Regions from separate parts of the Limosilactobacillus sp. genome, predicted to be linked through region 1. Evidence: predicted binding sites of a transcription regulator. Region 1 holds the regulator's gene; each other region holds the start of a gene.

Region 1 (5,593 bases):
CCGTGGGGAAAAGCAACAGCGCTAAGGATCGGCAGCAGGTTTTGCGGGCGACCCGCAAAAGGGGCTATCGCAAGTTCTTAACGGAGTTGCAAAAGCGGATTCCTGATTATCTGACTTCCACTAAAACGAATACTCCGGCAATGGTGGCTGCCGAAAGCTATGCTCATTCGGTGGTGGACCGAGTCTCCAACGTTCAAATTCAGGCAGCTAGCAGGGGACGCTTGAAACTGACCTGGACTGCGACAAAGAGGGGCACCAAGCAATTGCCGGTCGTCACCTACCGGCAATCTCAGCTGACTGTGAACGGTCACCGGGTTAACCACTTTGCGCGGTCATTGGTCGGCTCGCCGACGGTTAAACAGCAAAAAGGGCACAACGTTGCCTACTTGACCTATGCTCCACCAACGTGGCTTAATGCGTTGGTTGCCGTTTCGCTATTGGCTTGGCTATTATGGGCAGGCAGGGCGCTTCTTATCCTGATAATAAGGAGAGTTAACCGTGAAATTGGCAGAGCCCCGCAATAGTGTATAATGGAACGGTGATGAGAAAGGATTGGGATCAATGACAAGAAAGTACTATGCGGTCAAACGGGGCCGAACGCCCGGAATCTATACCACCTGGGCGGAATGTCAGCGCCAGGTGAGTGGTTTTTCCGGCGCGGTCTACAAGAGCTTTGCCAGTCGCCAACAAGCCCTGGCCTGGCTGCAGCAGACCCAGCCAAGGCAACACCGTCCACAGCAGCTGCAGCTAACGCTGGATGACCAGGCTCGCCCAACACAGCCGGCAGCGATCAAACTGTATACCGACGGGGGCTCCCGCAACCATGGCAATAAGCGGGGCCAGCACGTCAAGGCAAACGACAAGGCGGCCTGGGCCTACCTGATCGAGTACCGGGGCGCTCAACAAACTGGGACGGGCGGCGAATATGGTGCCACCAACAACAAGATGGAAGTCCTGGCCCTGATAAATGCTTTGCAGTTTCTGCTGGACCACCGGCTTAATAATGAGACGATCGCGGCCACCTTGGATTCGCACTATGTCTTGGATCCGATCACAAAGGGCTGGCTTTACGGCTGGCAGCGCCGGGGCTGGCGAACCGCTTCCGGCTCACCGGTGGCCAACGCTGAGCAGTGGCAGCAGCTGCTGCGCCTCTTGCCACGATTTGCCCACTTGTCCTTTCAATGGACGAAGGGGCACGCGGATAACCAGGGAAACAATGTCGTGGACGGCCTGCTAAATCAAACAATGGACAAAATGTAAAATGGGGATGAAAAAAATGAAGATTGGAATCGATGAGATGGCCTTTGCGACCACGGATCAGTACATTGATCTGCGTGAGCTAGCGAAAAGACGCGGTGACGAGCCCGATAAGTACACAATCGGCATCGGCCAGGATCAGCAGGCGGTGGTTCCACCCACTCAGGACATCGTCACCCTGGGGGCAGCAGCGGCCGAAAAGCTGTTGAATCCCACCAACATAAAAAATATTTCGACGATCATTGTGGCCACCGAATCCGGGATCGATAATTCAAAGGCTAGCGCGATCTACATTAAACATCTGCTGGGTTTGAACGATTTTGTGCGGACCGTGGAACTCAAGGAAGCCTGTTATTCCGGGACCGCGGCCATTCAGTTTGCTCGCGGACTGGTGGCGCTAAACCCACAGGAAACGGTGCTGGTTATCGCGGCCGACATTGCTCGCTATGGCCTGAATACCCCTGGGGAAGTGACACAGGGGGCCGGGGCCGTGGCCATGCTGATCGGTGCCAACCCGCACGTTTTGGCGATTGAGCCGACGGCGGTTTCCTATAGCAAGGACATCATGGATTTCTGGCGGCCACTCTACGCCACCGAGGCAATGGTGGACGGGAAATACTCGACCAACGTCTACATCGACTTCTTCTTGCAGACCTTTACCCGCTACCAGCAGCTGACCGGTCGAAAGCTGGAGGACTTCGCCGGCCTGGCCTTCCACCTGCCGTTCACCAAAATGGGGAAGAAGGCGCTGGAGGCACTGCTGGGGCAACGGACCGACCCGACTGCTCAGCGGATGCGGAAGCAGTTGACCGCCGAGCAGGCCTACTGTCGGCAGGTCGGCAACCTCTACACCGGTTCACTTTACCTGGGCTTGATGTCGATGCTGCAAAACGGCCGGATTCAAGCCGGCGATCGGCTGGGGCTATTTAGCTATGGTTCCGGGGCCGAGGGCGAATTCTATACTGGAATTGTCCAGGCCGGCTTTGCCACTTACCTGAATGATATCCAAGCCGATCTGGACGCGCGCCACCAGGTTTCAATTGATGAATACGAACGACTTTTCAACGCCCAGCTGGGGATGAATTCTGCAGACCAGCAGTTTGATCTGGCAGGCGATCAGCTGCCATTCGTGCTGGCGGGGCAAAGGGATCACCAGCGAATCTACCAACGCAACCAATAAAAAAATCGGCAGTGCACGTTTGGATGCACTGCCGATTTTGGCTTTGGCAATTAAAAGATATGATCACGGAAGAGTCCGACGACCTTGCCGAGGATTTTAACGTTTTGCAGGAAAATCGGTGCCATGGTGTCGTTCTCCGGTTGAAGGCGGAAGCGGGTCTTTTCTTTGAAGAACCGCTTGCAGGTGGCTTCGTTGTCGTCGTTCATCGCGATTACGATGTCACCATTCTTTGCCGTGGATTGCTTGCGAACGATTACCTGATCGCCATTCAGAATCCCGGCCTTGATCATACTAGTTCCACGAATTGTCAGCATGAAGAGGTCATTGTTGTCCTGAATCGAAGGCGGGATTGGGAAGAAGTCCGTGGCGTCTTGGACCGCCAAGATTGGCTGCCCGGCGGTAACAACCCCCAGGACGGGAATCTTGGTCTGCAGTGGCTTAACACCGAGCAGGTCCAGCCCCTTAGGCGTGATCTCGAGCGCCCGGGGCTTCGCTGAATCCTTGCGTAAAAAGCCCTTGTCAATTAGGCGGGTAATGTGTCCGTGGACGGTTGATGTCGATGATAGGCCCACCGCACTGCAGATCTCCCGAACCGTCGGCGGATAGCCGTGTTCGGTGACTTGCTTGTGGATGTAGCTTAAGACCGCCATTTGTTTGTTTTTAGCAGCTCTTGGCATACTTACACCTCATTATTACTTATTATGTAAAGGATACCATAGCAGAAATTATATTTCAAACGTACGTTCGTCGCCTTTTTACGTATACGGATAATTTGCAATTAAGGATCAAATTCGGTAAAATCTAAGCCGTTAGAACAGGAAAGGAAGGGTCCGTGGATGACTGAATCAAAGGAACAGGATGAGCTGTTAAAGCGCATCAATGAATTGGCCCACAAGAACAAGACGGAGGGGCTGACTGAACCGGAAACCCGGGAACGGGAACGGCTGCGGCGCGAATACATTAAGAATTTCCGTAAAGCAATGCGGAGCAACATCGAAATGATGCGGATCTTTGACAAGAACGGCAAGGAAGTTACTCCCGAAAAGGTTCGTCAGATTCAACGCAAAAAAGGCCTGCGCGACGATTAAGTCCAGATTTTGCCTTTTCAAGCGTCCCGCGATCGTGTAAGATGGAAAGGTAACTAACCAAAGGAGGAATTAGTCGTGGGTATGACAATTTTATGGACCATCCTGGGATTACTGGTTGGCCTGGTTGTCGGTTTCTTCGGCGCCCGTAAGTACATGGAAAATTACCTTCGTAATAATCCACCAATTTCTGAAGAAATGCTGCGGACAATGATGCTTCAGATGGGACAGAAGCCTTCGAGCCGGAAGCTTCACCAGATGATGCAGACCATGAAGACACAAGCGCGGAAAGCAAACCGCAAGTAAAAAATAAAAGGGATGCGTTTCGGCATCCCTTTTATTTTTAGAAATTATCATCCTTAGGCTTGGGTGGCATGATGTAATGAAAATCAGGGTTGATTTGTGCATCGAGCTGGTCAAAGGCATCCTGCATTTCCCGTTCGATCTTGGCCTGATTCTCGTCTGTCAGCCGCAGCTTGCGATCGATGTAGATCGGCTTGCCAAAGGCAATGTTGCGGGGCTTGCGACTGAAAAGTTGCCCAAATTTCAGCGGTCCCTGGTAAACCACGGGTACGAGGGGGACGCCAGCCATCTTGGCAATCACAACCGCACCGCCCTTGAGCTTGGCTGAGTAGCGTGAGCCAGTTGGGAAAATGATCGTTGACAGGTCAGTCTTGCGCAGCATTTTGACTGGTGTCTTGATCACCGACGGCCCCGGATTCTTCCGGTCGACCGGGAAGGCGTTGAGGGCCCGGAGAAATTTATTGGCGAGCGGGTTTTCAAACAGTTCCTTCTTGGCCATGAAACTGAATTTCTTCGGCCAGATCGCCAGGGCAATCAGGACCGGATCCATCCAGGTGCGGTGGGGAGCGACGACCACGTAGTTCCCCTCCGGCAGGTTCTCACGATTATAAATCTTTGCCCGACCGTTGATCAGGTTGAGCAGCGGATTGACAATTTTTACTAGAAAATTATAAAGCATCTTTTTTCTTCCAATCAAAATCAAATTACTTATCTAGCCCCTAAGTATGACGAAAAAACTTAGAAGATGCAAGCGGAAAAGAAAGGAAAGAAGCAAATGGAACCATCATCACTATTAAAGGACGATGAGCGCATCGACCAACTCTACAGCCAGGACGTCCAGATCATTCAGAGCCCGAGCTGCTTTGCCTTTTCACTGGATGCGGTTCTGCTCGCCGACTTTGTGCGGGAAAATCATCGTCACAAGCTGAAGACGGTCGATCTTTGTGCCGGCAACGGGGCGATTGGTCTCTTCCTGCATAATAAGCTTGGCGGAACCTTTACCGAGGTCGAGCTGCAGCCGCGAATCGCGGACATGGCCAAGCGCAGCATTGAGCTCAACGGCCTGGGTGATCGCTACCGGGTGCTGAACATGGACATCAAGGACGTCTTCACCCAGGTTCCTAAGGATTCGGCCGACGTGGTGCTGTGCAACCCGCCCTACTTCTCGGTGACGGCCAAAAGTCAGAAAAACCCGAATCGCTACCTGGCCCTGGCCCGTCATGAGATCGCAACTAACCTGCAAACGGTGGCCCAGCAGATGAGCGGCCTGTTAAAGATGAACGGTCACGGGTACCTGGTTCACCGGCCGGACCGGTTGACCGAAATCCTGACGACGATGCAAGAATGGCGGCTAGTTCCCAAACGATTACGCCTGATTCATCCCAAGGCTCAGCGCGACGCCAACATGCTTCTCCTGGAGGTCATTAAGGACGGCAAGCCGGGTGGATTAAAGGTCGTGCCGCCACTGGTTGTCAGCGGGGACGATGGGGAGTATTTGCCGGAGGTGCAAAAACTGCTTTATGGCCAGCAGTAAGTACTACATTTACGTTTTATACTGCGCCGACGACACGCTCTATTGTGGTTTTACCAATGACGTTGCCCGGCGCTTTGCCACCCACCAATCCTACCGCGGCGCCAAGTACACCCGCGTGCACCGGCGGCATCCGCTGCGCCTGATTTACCAGGAGGAGTTTGCCAGCAAGCACGCTGCCATGAGTGCCGAGTATCATTTTAAACACCTGCCTCGCGCCTCCAAGGTTCGCTACCT
Region 2 (5,593 bases), 1.9 Mb from region 1:
ACGAGAAGATCAAGCACCCGAAGCCGGCCCTGAAACGCAAGTGGTACAACGCGGACATCACCTATACCACCGCCAGTACCCTGGCCTTTGACTACCTGTTCAACAACCTGGCGGATAGCCTGGAGGGCTAGTTAAACAAGGTCTCTTCTATCGAATGATTTATCAAATATCAGAAACTCAACCGGACAAAATGGCAATTGCGTGAAAGCGCTAAAATTTGGTGGGGGGGGGGTAGAAAGCCACCCCTAAGCGAGTTTGTTTTATAAAATTTTATGTAAAAAATATAATTTAAAATATAAAACTTTAAATTAAAAATTGTTTATATCATTGTGAAACAATGTTCGGGTTTGGCCATGCTAGCTCTTGCTCAATGCGGTTTTGCTCAATAAAATATGATAATTGTAAAACGAATTATCATTGATAAAGGAGCAAGAACATTGGAAAAGATTGACGAAATAAAACATTATAAGTTGTACAAAGCCGGTAAATTGTGGCTTACCATGGCGATTGCGACGTTCTCACTCGGGGTAATGGTTTCGTCAGTCAACGCTGACCAAGTAAGTGCTAATAGTAGTGCAAGTGCTGTTAGTGAACGGGTTGTATCGAGCAGTGCCGCTGTAAATTCGTCCGCAGCCGTTCCAGCAACTTCTGCTGGATCAAAGAGCACAACACAACAAAGTCTAGCACCCGACCAGCCAGGTGCTTCACAGGCCACTACTAGTGCACAATCAGCAGCTAAGGTTGACAGTTCAGCTGCTAAATCATCCGCTAACCAAGCTACTAAAGATAATACGAAGGCTAACAGCAGTACGAAAAAGGAAGCAGCCCTTCCAGCACTGCCTGACTTGGATAACAATCTGTTGTCCAAGGCCGGATCATTCCATATTTTTGCAAATGAGGTTCAAATTGGCGCTGATGTTAACGGTAACATTGCCACCCAGCATTACATCAGCGGTAACGAATTTGGAACACGAAATGAGTCTCACAACTACACCAAGGGAGACGTTTACTACATTGAAACTGTTGACCAAATGGGTTCCAACGCCTTTCGAAACAGTGAAAACTATGTTGTCTTTGGCGAAGACACAAAAGTTGAAATAAAAAATGGTCAGGTTTTTGTAAATGGGACCCGAATGGATCACCTGAAGGCTAGTGCTGTTTATAAGAAGAGTGGCTACATTGATTTTCAAAAAGAATTCGACAACCTGACATCTCTGGCCAATTATTATGCACGGCAGAAACAGACTGATGGTGTGAAGGTCAACTTTGAGAATAACAATAATAATTATATTGATGTAAGTAATGTTGCTGCTGGTACAAAGATTATCTACGTTACTGTGCCGACTGGTTGTTTGACATCCTCCCAGCCACTGACTATCAAGGGGTTAAGTTCTTCAGAAGACGGTCCTGTTGTGGTTATGAATGTCAATGGTTCCGTTAATTTTAATACTCAAACAAAGCTGGAGTATGATGATGGCCAAACCATTTCTCCAAATGAAGGACATAGTAAGCCAAACCATGTGCTTTGGAACTTTGGTGCTAATGGTGGAACGTTAAATATTAACAGTGGCTATCTTTTAGGCAGTGTTCTGAATCCTCAGGGTGAAGTAAACGCAAACGTTAACGTCGATGGAAATTTGATTGCCAACCGGGTTAACATTAGCGGTGGTGAATCTCACCGTTGGGACCTCCGGGGTGGAACGTATGTAGATATCCACCAACCAAGTACACCAAGCCAGAGCAGTCAAGTAACACAGCCAAGTCAAACTAGTCAAACGACGCAGCCAACACAGCCAAGTCAAACCAGTCAAACGACGCAGCCAACACAGCCGAGTCAGACTAGTCAAACGACGCAGCCAACGCAGCCGAGTCAAACTAGTCAAACGACGCAGCCAACACAGCCGAGTCAGACTAGTCAAACGACGCAGCCAACACAGCCGAGTCAGACTAGTCAAACGACGCAGCCAACACAGCCAAGTCAAACTAGTCAAACGACGCAGCCAACGCAGCCAAGTCAAACCAGTCAAACGACGCAGCCAACGCAGCCGAGTCAGACTAGTCAAACGACGCAGCCAACACAGCCGAGTCAAACTAGTCAAACGACGCAGCCAACACAGCCGAGTCAGACTAGTCAAACGACGCAGCCAACACAGCCGAGTCAGACTAGTCAAACGACGCAGCCAACACAGCCAAGTCAAACCAGTCAAACGACGCAGTCAACGTCACCTGCTTACCCGGTAATCCCAGATAATCCGAAGTCAAGCACGCCAACGCAACCAAACCAGACGCAGCCGACCTCAATTCAGTCGACGACTCCTGCTCAATCACAGCAGCCGACTGAACCAGCAACGTCTGAAACGAACCAGCCAACCCAACCGGTTCACCAAACTGACCAGCAGCAACCAAGCTCACCAGTTGAGACCCAAGCGGTGAAGACCACTCCTGCCCAGTCACAGCAAGCACAAAGTCAGTCTGCTACCGCTACTGCTGCTGGACTGCCACAGACCGGTAACCAGAACGAAACTGCAGTAACCGTTCTTGGCCTCCTTACCGCCAGTTTCGGAATGCTTTTCGGCCTGAAGAAGCGTCATTTTGAATAATTTTAGCTAGCCCGAAAAAGTCGCAATTACCGTTGCGGCTTTTTCCTTTTCCGGTGTGCCAATCAATAGACGAATGCATGTTTGGGTGATAAACTAAATTGTAATTAAATAAAAGGCTGGGAATTAACCCGGCCTTTTTGCTGTCGTATAGTTAAAAATGCTACAGCGCGGTAGCTGGCTGGATCCTGAACGTTGATAAATCAACGCCCAGGACGCTTAGCCAGCCTCGCGGGGGTGGGAAGACGAACTCGCAAGCGAGTTCTGTCCCACCGCCTTGCTTGTATACGGAAAAATAAGGGGGATTTGTCATTGATTTATCGACAACCTGATCGAAAATTTGACCTTGTTTCTGACTATCAGCCGACCGGTGATCAGCCGGAAGCCATCGCCCAGCTCACCAAGGGAATCCAGGATGGCGAGAAGGCCCAGATCCTGTTGGGGGCAACCGGGACCGGGAAGACCTTCACGATTTCCAACGTGATCGCCAACGTCAACAAGCCGACGCTGATCCTCTCCCATAACAAGACCCTGGCCGGCCAGCTCTACGGCGAAATGAAGAAGTTCTTCCCGAACAACGCGGTCGAATATTTCGTTTCCTATTATGACTATTACCAGCCGGAAGCCTACGTGCCGTCTAGCGATACCTACATTGAAAAGGACGCTTCAATCAACGACGAGATCGATAAGCTGCGGAACGCCGCCACCACGGCATTGCTGGAACGCAACGACGTGATCGTGGTCGCCTCGGTTTCCAGCATCTTCGGCCTGGGGAATCCGAACGAATACCAGAACAGCGTGATTTCCCTCCATGTCGGCCAACAGATCGAGCGCGACTACCTTCTGCGCCAGCTGGTGACGATCCAGTATGACCGCAACGACATTGACTTCCAGCGGGGCCGCTTCCGGGTTCACGGCGACGTGGTCGAGATTTTCCCGGCTTCACACGGTGAGACGGCGCTGCGGATTGAATTCTTCGGTGACGAGATCGACCGGATCCGGGAGGTCGACGCGTTGACGGGGGAGGTCAAGGGCGACCGCCAGGAGGTTTCGATCTTCCCGGCAACTCACTTTATGACCAACGAGGACATCATGGACCTGGCCCTGCCGGAAATTGAGGCCGACATGAAAAAGCAGGTCAAGAAGTTCACTGACGAGGGCAAGCTGCTGGAGGCGGAACGAATTCAGCAGCGGACGACCTTTGACATCGAGATGATGCGCGAGGTCGGCTACGTCAACGGGATTGAAAACTATTCTCGCTACATGGATCGGCGCAAACCGGGGGAGCCGCCGTACACCCTGCTGGACTTCTTCCCAAAGGACTTCCTGCTGGTGGTCGACGAGTCCCACCAGACAATGCCTCAGGTACGGGGGATGTACAACGGTGACCGCGCCCGCAAGCAGATGCTGATCGACTACGGTTTCCGGCTGCCGAGCGCCCTCGACAACCGGCCGCTGAAGCTCAAGGAGTTTGAACAGCACGTCAACCAGGTCGTTTACATGTCCGCCACGCCGGGCCCGTACGAAATGGAACAGACCGATCACGTCGTCCAACAGATCATTCGGCCAACCGGCCTGCTTGACCCGACAATTGAGGTGCGGCCGGTAATGGGCCAGATCGATGACCTGGTCGGTGAGATTAACAAGCGGATCGAGCGTCACGAGCGGGTCTTCGTGACGACACTGACCAAGAAGATGTCCGAGGACCTGACCGACTATCTGAAGGACCTCGGGCTGAAGGTGAAGTACCTCCACTCCGACATCAAGACCCTGGAGCGGACCCAGATCATCCGGGACCTGCGCTTAGGCAAGTTCGACGTCCTGGTCGGGATCAACCTCCTGCGGGAGGGTCTGGACGTGCCAGAGGTCTCCCTGGTGGCCATTCTCGATGCCGACAAGGAAGGCTTCCTGCGTAACGAGCGCTCGCTGATCCAGACGATTGGTCGGGCCGCCCGGAACGAACACGGGGCAGTCATCATGTACGCCGACACGGTCACGGAATCGATGCAAAAGGCGATCGACGAGACCAAGCGGCGGCGGGCCATCCAGATGAAGTACAACCAGGATCACGGGATTACCCCGAAGACGATCATCAAGCCGATCCAGGAGGCGATCACGGCCACTACCAAGACGGAGGATACTGGCGAACAAGAGGACGCAAGCGAGTTTACGACCAAGGACTTCGCCAAGCTGTCGAAGAGTGCTCAACAGAACATGATCGACGAGCTGACCGAGCAGATGCAGGCGGCGGCCAAGCGGCTTGATTTCGAACAGGCGGCCACGCTACGTGATACTGTCATGGAGCTCAAGGCCCAGATGAGCGGCAAAAAGACGAAAAAAGTTGGCAATAAATAGAGGGGGATAGCATGGCAAACGATAAAATTGTGATTCACGGAGCTCGCGCCCATAACCTAAAGAACATCGACGTGACGATTCCGAAGAACAAGCTGGTGGTGATCACCGGGCTTTCGGGTTCGGGAAAGAGCTCCCTGGCCTTTGACACCCTCTATGCCGAGGGGCAACGGCGGTACGTGGAGAGCCTCTCCGCCTATGCCCGTCAGTTCCTGGGCCAGATGGACAAGCCCGACGTCGATTCGATCGACGGCCTCTCCCCGGCGATTTCGATCGACCAGAAGACGACCTCACATAACCCGCGGTCGACGGTCGGCACGGTCACCGAGATCAACGACTTTCTGCGGCTGCTCTGGGCGCGGGCGGGGACGCCAATTTGTCCCAACGACCACATCCCGATCACCAGCCAGTCCCCGGACCAGATGGTGGACCGAATCCTAAAACTGCCGGAACGGACGCGGCTCCAAGTGCTATCACCGATCGTCCGCGACAAGAAGGGGACCCAGAAGAAGGTCTTCGACAAGGTCAAGCGGGAGGGCTTCGTCCGGGTTCAGGTCGACGGTGAGACCTATGACCTGGATGAGGTTCCGGAGCTGGACAAGAACAAGAAGCACACCGTCAACGTCGTCATCGACCGGATCATC
Region 3 (5,593 bases), 260 kb from region 1:
CTGGAGGAGATTACCAAGCGGGTCTACTACCTCTCCTTTGAGGCCGGCTGGCTGGGGATGGATCAGCAGCGCTACGATTACAACATCTTGATGAACAACATCAATGATCATCTCTATCGCTACGTGGTTGGGAAGCTTAATCAACGCTTGAACAACCTCACCGGCATGGATGAGTCGCGGCTAATCGACGACTACCTGAGCCTGACCAAGGAGATTGTTGAACAGCTGCTTGAAAAGTTCGGCTTGGGCAATGAGCTTGCCGACATCATCCATGACAATTACGACTACAAGGTCGACCGCAATCGAATCACCTGGAAGATGCTGATTCGCGATGACGGCTTCAAACACGTCGACTTTGCACCCGGGGATGATCAGCGCTTTACCGTCTCCAAGGCAATCTTTAATAATATCAAGGGAAGCACCTACGAAAACATCAACCAGACCCTCGATAACTATTTCAACATGTTCCCGCGGGAACTCGGGATTGCAATTTATCAGTACGATAACGGGATGCTTCTCAGCATCGACAAGTTCGATCACTTCATTGGCGAGCCGCTAATTCGCAATTATTACAACCGGGTCCACCAGAGCGAGCACCAGCAGGATAGCATGACCGCCTACTTGAAAGCTCAGGCCAAGCGCGACGCCGAACGGGAAAAGCGGGAGGCGCAGCGCGACCAAGAGATGCAGACGGTCTTAAAACAGTTGGCGGATCAAAAGCAGGCCAATGAAAAGAAGGGGCTGTTCTCCCGGCTCTTTCACAAGTAGGGCGAATTGAGGTGCTATAATTAAGTTAATCACTGCACAAAGGGGTGGACAAAATGAAAGTAACGGATATCAAGAGAATTGCCAACATCGGAGCAGGAACGATGGGGCACGCGACGGCTCTGCAATTTGCCATGCATGGCTATCCCGTCAACCTGTATGATCGTGACGAGGACGGCTTAGCGCGGGGCAAAAAGCTTATTGAGCACGACCTGGCGACCTTCCAGCAGGCAGGGATGCTCGATGAGGATCCGGCAACAGTTCTGCAACGAATTAACTACACGACCGATTTAGCGGACGCGGTCTCGGCGACTGACTTCGTGATTGAATCCATCGTTGAGAATCAACAAATCAAACAAACGGTCTGGCAGGAGATTGAGCAGTCTGTCCGGCCTACAACGGTGCTGGCTACCAACACGTCTGGGCTGAGTCCGACTGCTCTGCAGAGCGTCTTGAAACACCCAGAGCGCTTTGTTGTCGCCCATTTTTGGAACCCGGCCCAACTGATGCCGCTGGTCGAGGTTGTTCCCGGTCAGAATACTGATTCGGCAACGGTTCAGCTGACGGTTGAACTGATGAATAAGATTGGCAAGCACGCGGTTCCACTGAAGAAGGAAGCACTGGGCTTTGTCGGCAACCGGATTCAGCTGGCCGTCCTGCGGGAAGCCTTTCACATCGTTGACGAGGGGATTGCTAGCCCGGAGGCCGTGGACGACATCGTCAAGTACAGTCTCGGGCGCCGCTGGAATCTCGTCGGCCCGATTGCCAGTGCCGACCTCGGGGGGCTGGATGTTTTCAAGAACATCAGCTCCTACCTCTACGCTGACCTGGCTAACGAGACGGGGACCGATCCAACCCTTGCCAAGAAAGTCGAAGCTAGTGAGCTGGGCTTGAAGACCGGCCACGGCTTCTTCGACTGGCAGGGAGATGCCGGTCAGCAAATGGTTGCTAATCGGGATCAGAAGCTGCTGAAGCAATTAAAAGACGATCAGCAAAAGTAGTTTAAAAGGAGCTGCCTCATGTCAGGGGCAGCTCCTTTTAAAATTAGAATATTATAGGACGGCTAAAGGCTGCTTACTGGTTGGACGCGGGAATTGTTTCGTCAGTGCTTCCAGCTCATCGGTACTAAACGTAATCTCAAGGGCTTGCATGTTATCTAGGGCGTGCTGAACTGTGCCGGCTTTGGGGATGCTCAGTGTGTTGCCATTGCGCAGGGTCCAGGCCAGCATGATTTGATAGACGCTGACGTGGTGGCTAGCAGCCAGATCTTTTAAGAGCGGATTGGTCGTGAGCTTGCCGGAGATCGTGTCCGCCTGTGAAAGGGGCGAATAAGCAATCAGTGGGAGATGGTGTTTTCGCATCAGTGGCAAGAGGTCGTATTCGATGCCACGTTCGTCGAGATTATAAAGATCCTCGTTGGCAACGCAATTGGTGCCGTGAGGCAGTTGCCAGAGTTCCTCTAGGTCAGCAACGTCGAAGTTAGAAACTCCCCATGCCCGGATCTTGCCCTTGTTGACCATTCGTTCTAGTTCGGTGACTGTTTCGGCCAGGGGCACCCCACCGCGCCAGTGAAGCAGGTAAAGGTCGAAGTAGTCGGTACCAACTGTACGAAGACTACGATCGAGGCTCTGCTCCAGACGGCCATGGCTGGCATTGTTCGGCAGGACCTTATCAATGATGTACAGTTGCTCCCGCTTTTGTCCCTGAATGGCACGCCCGACGATCTGCTCAGCGCGGCCGTTACCGTACATTTCGGCGGTATCGATGACTTGGACGCCATGGTCGAGGGCAGCCTGGATGGCGCGGACCTCCTCATTAGCCTGGCTTGCATGGTCGCCCATGTGCCAGGTACCGATGCCAATTGCTGGCAAGCTTGTTTCACCAATTTTAACGGTTTGCATAGTAATTACCTCCCGAGCGGATTTATCTTCATTCTAGCATTGAAAACGATTACGGGATAGCAATCAAGCACTAAGTATTGTATGATGGTATTGTTTGATGTTACTGGGGGACATGGGGGAACGATGGTTTCAATATTAAAATTACTGACAAAGAAGGAATACTTCTTCTGTCCGAATTGCCATGAACATTATGAGTTCAGCCATAGCAGGGCGAAGAGCCTTAAAAAGCGTGGCAGCTTGCGGTGCTATTATTGTCGAACAGAATTGAAGCGGCTTAATCAAGATTAAAGTGACTCGTTGTAGTTTACAGCGAGTTTTTATTTTCCTTCTTTACGAACAGATGTTCCCGTAGTATGATTTTAATTAAGGGAACAAATGTTTGGGATGATAAAGTTGGATTATTCGCAAGAACCTGCTGGTGTATTTTTACTAATTGATAATAAATCATTTTACGCTACCGTTGAGTGCTCAATGCGGGGCCTGGACCCGTTGACGACGCCACTAGTGGTGATGTCCGAGGCGGCCAATACGGGAGGCGGTCTGGTCTTGGCCTCATCCCCAATGGCCAAACAGCTTTTTCACATTTCCAACGTTAATCGGAGACGGGACCTGCCAAATGATGAGCGCTTGATTGTCGTTCCACCCCGGATGAACCTATATATCGAGATGAATCTGGCGGTCAACCGGATCTTTAACGAATATTGTGCTGATGAGGATTTGTTGCCATACTCGATCGACGAGTCGATCCTCGATCTGACTCATTCCTGGCGTTTATTTGGCAACAATATTCTTCAAGTGATTCGTAAGATCCAATCTCAGGTTCGAAATGAATTGGGACTGGTGACCACCGTTGGCCTTGGTAATAACCCTCTGCAGGCTAAAATTGCTTTGGACGTCTATGCTAAGCACAATCGAGAGTTCATCGGGGTGATCACGAACGCAACGGTCCGACAAAAGATCTGGACGATCCCAAGGCTTACCGATGTTTGGGGAATCAATAACCGCACGCAGGCTAGACTGGAACGACTAGGAATCCATAATATGTGGGAACTGGCCCACTGTGACCCGTTCATGCTCAGAAGTCAGCTTGGAATAATGGGAACTCAGTTATACGCGACGGCTTGGGGAATCGATCGAACCAGCCTTCAGGAGACCATTCTGCACAATGATCGATCGCTTGGTAATTCTCAAGTGTTGCCGAGAGATTACCGGGAAAAAGATGAGATCGAAGTAGTGATTAAAGAGATCGGTGCCCAGGTTGCCGCCCGTCTTCGTGCCCACAATAAGCAGTGTGGTGGTGTCCACCTTTGGATTGGCTACTCAATTGGTGTGGTGGACACTAACGGTGAGACTGGTTTTGCCCATTCACAGAAGCTAGCATGCTCAACTGCCGAGACGAGTACAATCAATCGCAGTTTAATTTTTATTTTTGAAAAGTATTGGGATGGTCTTGCACCAGTAAGGCACATAGCGGTTTCCTGCACTAGACTTGCCCAACGCTATGGCGAACAACTCAATCTCTTTAATGTTCCTAATCCGAATGCGATCAAACTTGAGGATGCAATGGATCGTATTCGAAAGAGGTTCGGTAAAACAGCAATTATGCGGGCAAACAGCTTAAAGAAAGGTGGCACCTTCATTGAACGAGCCGGATTGGTGGGCGGCCACAGTGGCGGACAGAGTCTGGAGTAGGCAGCAGGCGCAAAAGATTATTAGTCGTCTCAACCACTTGTTTGCAAACGTTCCGGACACACGCTATTGGATTTTAGTGAACGCTTGCAAACAAATAAATGGCTATAATCTATTCTTTAACTGCCAACGAAAGCGAGCTTACCAACGGTCATGGCCAATTGCCCAATTGAAGGACAGCAGTTTTGAACAGTTGCTTGCGGTCTTAGCCGGCGTGCGAACAAAATACAACTTTACTTTTGAATATGTTCATTTCACCAGAGAACAGCGCCGAATTTTACATGAGGAAGTCGATTAAAAATGATGATCAAAATTTACAACGATGCTGAAGCCGAAATGGTGGCCGACAGTTTTTTCAAGCACTACTATCGCGATCGCGGCAAGATGAAGTGGGCCGGTTTCTTCCTGTCTGAGCATACGGCAGCGTTGCGGAAGAATCGGCAATTTATTGATGGCGCTAAAAAATGTAAGCAGCTGGTTAATTACGGTGATTGAGCGGAGGGGATGGCGATTAAAAGCCGCATGTTGATAAGCAACATTATGGCGATTGGAAATTAAAGACCCACTTTCCTTTAAAGGTGTTAAGATGAAACTATCAAATAATGGGGAGGAGATCTCATTGCTGAACGAACATAAGAAAATGTATAAGGCTGGCAAAAAGTGGCTAACGGCAATCATTACGGTTGCTGCCATTACCTTTTTGGGTGGGATAACAACAACCGGCGTTCATGCTGATGCCACTGCCAATGCAACAGTACAAACAGAATCAACTCAATCGCAGCAAAATGCTTCGGTACAAGTAGAACAGCAAAGCAAAGCGGTAACCAATAAAGCGGTAACCAATAATGATAACAATCAGGCTACTACAGATGAAAACGCAAACGCTGTTACAGAGGATCAAGCAACATCTACCAATACTACCGATCATAGCGAAGTAACGGTTTCGCAGGCCAAGGCTAATGCAAGCAATCAGTGGGTTCACTATGATCAGGGCTGGTCTTACACCGACAGTCAGGGGAATTGGGTTTATAACCAGTGGCAACACATTAATAATAATTGGTACTACTTCAACAATGCCGGCTACGCTCAAACTGGTTGGTTTAAGAGTGGTGCTGGCAACTGGTTCTACTTTGATAATCAAAATGCCTGGGCGCTGACTGGTTGGCAGAAGATCAACAACAATTGGTACTATTTTGACCCAACGAACGCCTGGGCCGACCGGGGCTGGTTCCAATCCG

The links. Region 1 encodes LexA, which represses DNA repair genes until DNA is damaged. Its sites were predicted from a motif close to CNAACANNTGTTNG; they were not measured.
Region 2: the regulator LexA is predicted to act here: its motif matches at 2,671-2,684, upstream of uvrB (excinuclease ABC subunit UvrB).
Region 3: the regulator LexA is predicted to act here: its motif matches at 3,000-3,013, upstream of LKE23_RS02140 (Y-family DNA polymerase).

The regions. Positions count from the first base shown of each region.
Region 1 covers NZ_JAKVPE010000001.1:179,039-184,631, forward strand. Annotated here, with positions in the region: gene LKE23_RS00870 (hypothetical protein) at 1-524, shown strand, start outside; gene LKE23_RS00875 (ribonuclease H family protein) at 562-1,260, shown strand; gene LKE23_RS00880 (hydroxymethylglutaryl-CoA synthase) at 1,277-2,437, shown strand; gene lexA (transcriptional repressor LexA) at 2,488-3,114, opposite strand; gene LKE23_RS00890 (DUF896 domain-containing protein) at 3,274-3,525, shown strand; gene LKE23_RS00895 (YneF family protein) at 3,607-3,828, shown strand; gene LKE23_RS00900 (lysophospholipid acyltransferase family protein) at 3,866-4,504, opposite strand; gene LKE23_RS00905 (tRNA1(Val) (adenine(37)-N6)-methyltransferase) at 4,601-5,359, shown strand; gene LKE23_RS00910 (GIY-YIG nuclease family protein) at 5,346-5,593, shown strand, end outside.
Region 2 covers NZ_JAKVPE010000001.1:2,067,914-2,073,506, forward strand. Annotated here, with positions in the region: partial or broken gene LKE23_RS09730 (DEAD/DEAH box helicase) at 1-125, shown strand, start outside; gene LKE23_RS09735 (KxYKxGKxW signal peptide domain-containing protein) at 393-2,600, shown strand; gene uvrB (excinuclease ABC subunit UvrB) at 2,910-4,952, shown strand; gene uvrA (excinuclease ABC subunit UvrA) at 4,964-5,593, shown strand, end outside.
Region 3 covers NZ_JAKVPE010000001.1:443,445-449,037, reverse strand. Annotated here, with positions in the region: gene LKE23_RS02155 (phospholipase D family protein) at 1-768, shown strand, start outside; gene LKE23_RS02150 (3-hydroxyacyl-CoA dehydrogenase family protein) at 822-1,766, shown strand; gene LKE23_RS02145 (aldo/keto reductase) at 1,818-2,666, opposite strand; gene LKE23_RS02140 (Y-family DNA polymerase) at 3,054-4,358, shown strand; gene LKE23_RS02135 (hypothetical protein) at 4,306-4,653, shown strand; gene LKE23_RS02130 (hypothetical protein) at 4,656-4,850, shown strand; gene LKE23_RS02125 (KxYKxGKxW signal peptide domain-containing protein) at 4,975-5,593, shown strand, end outside.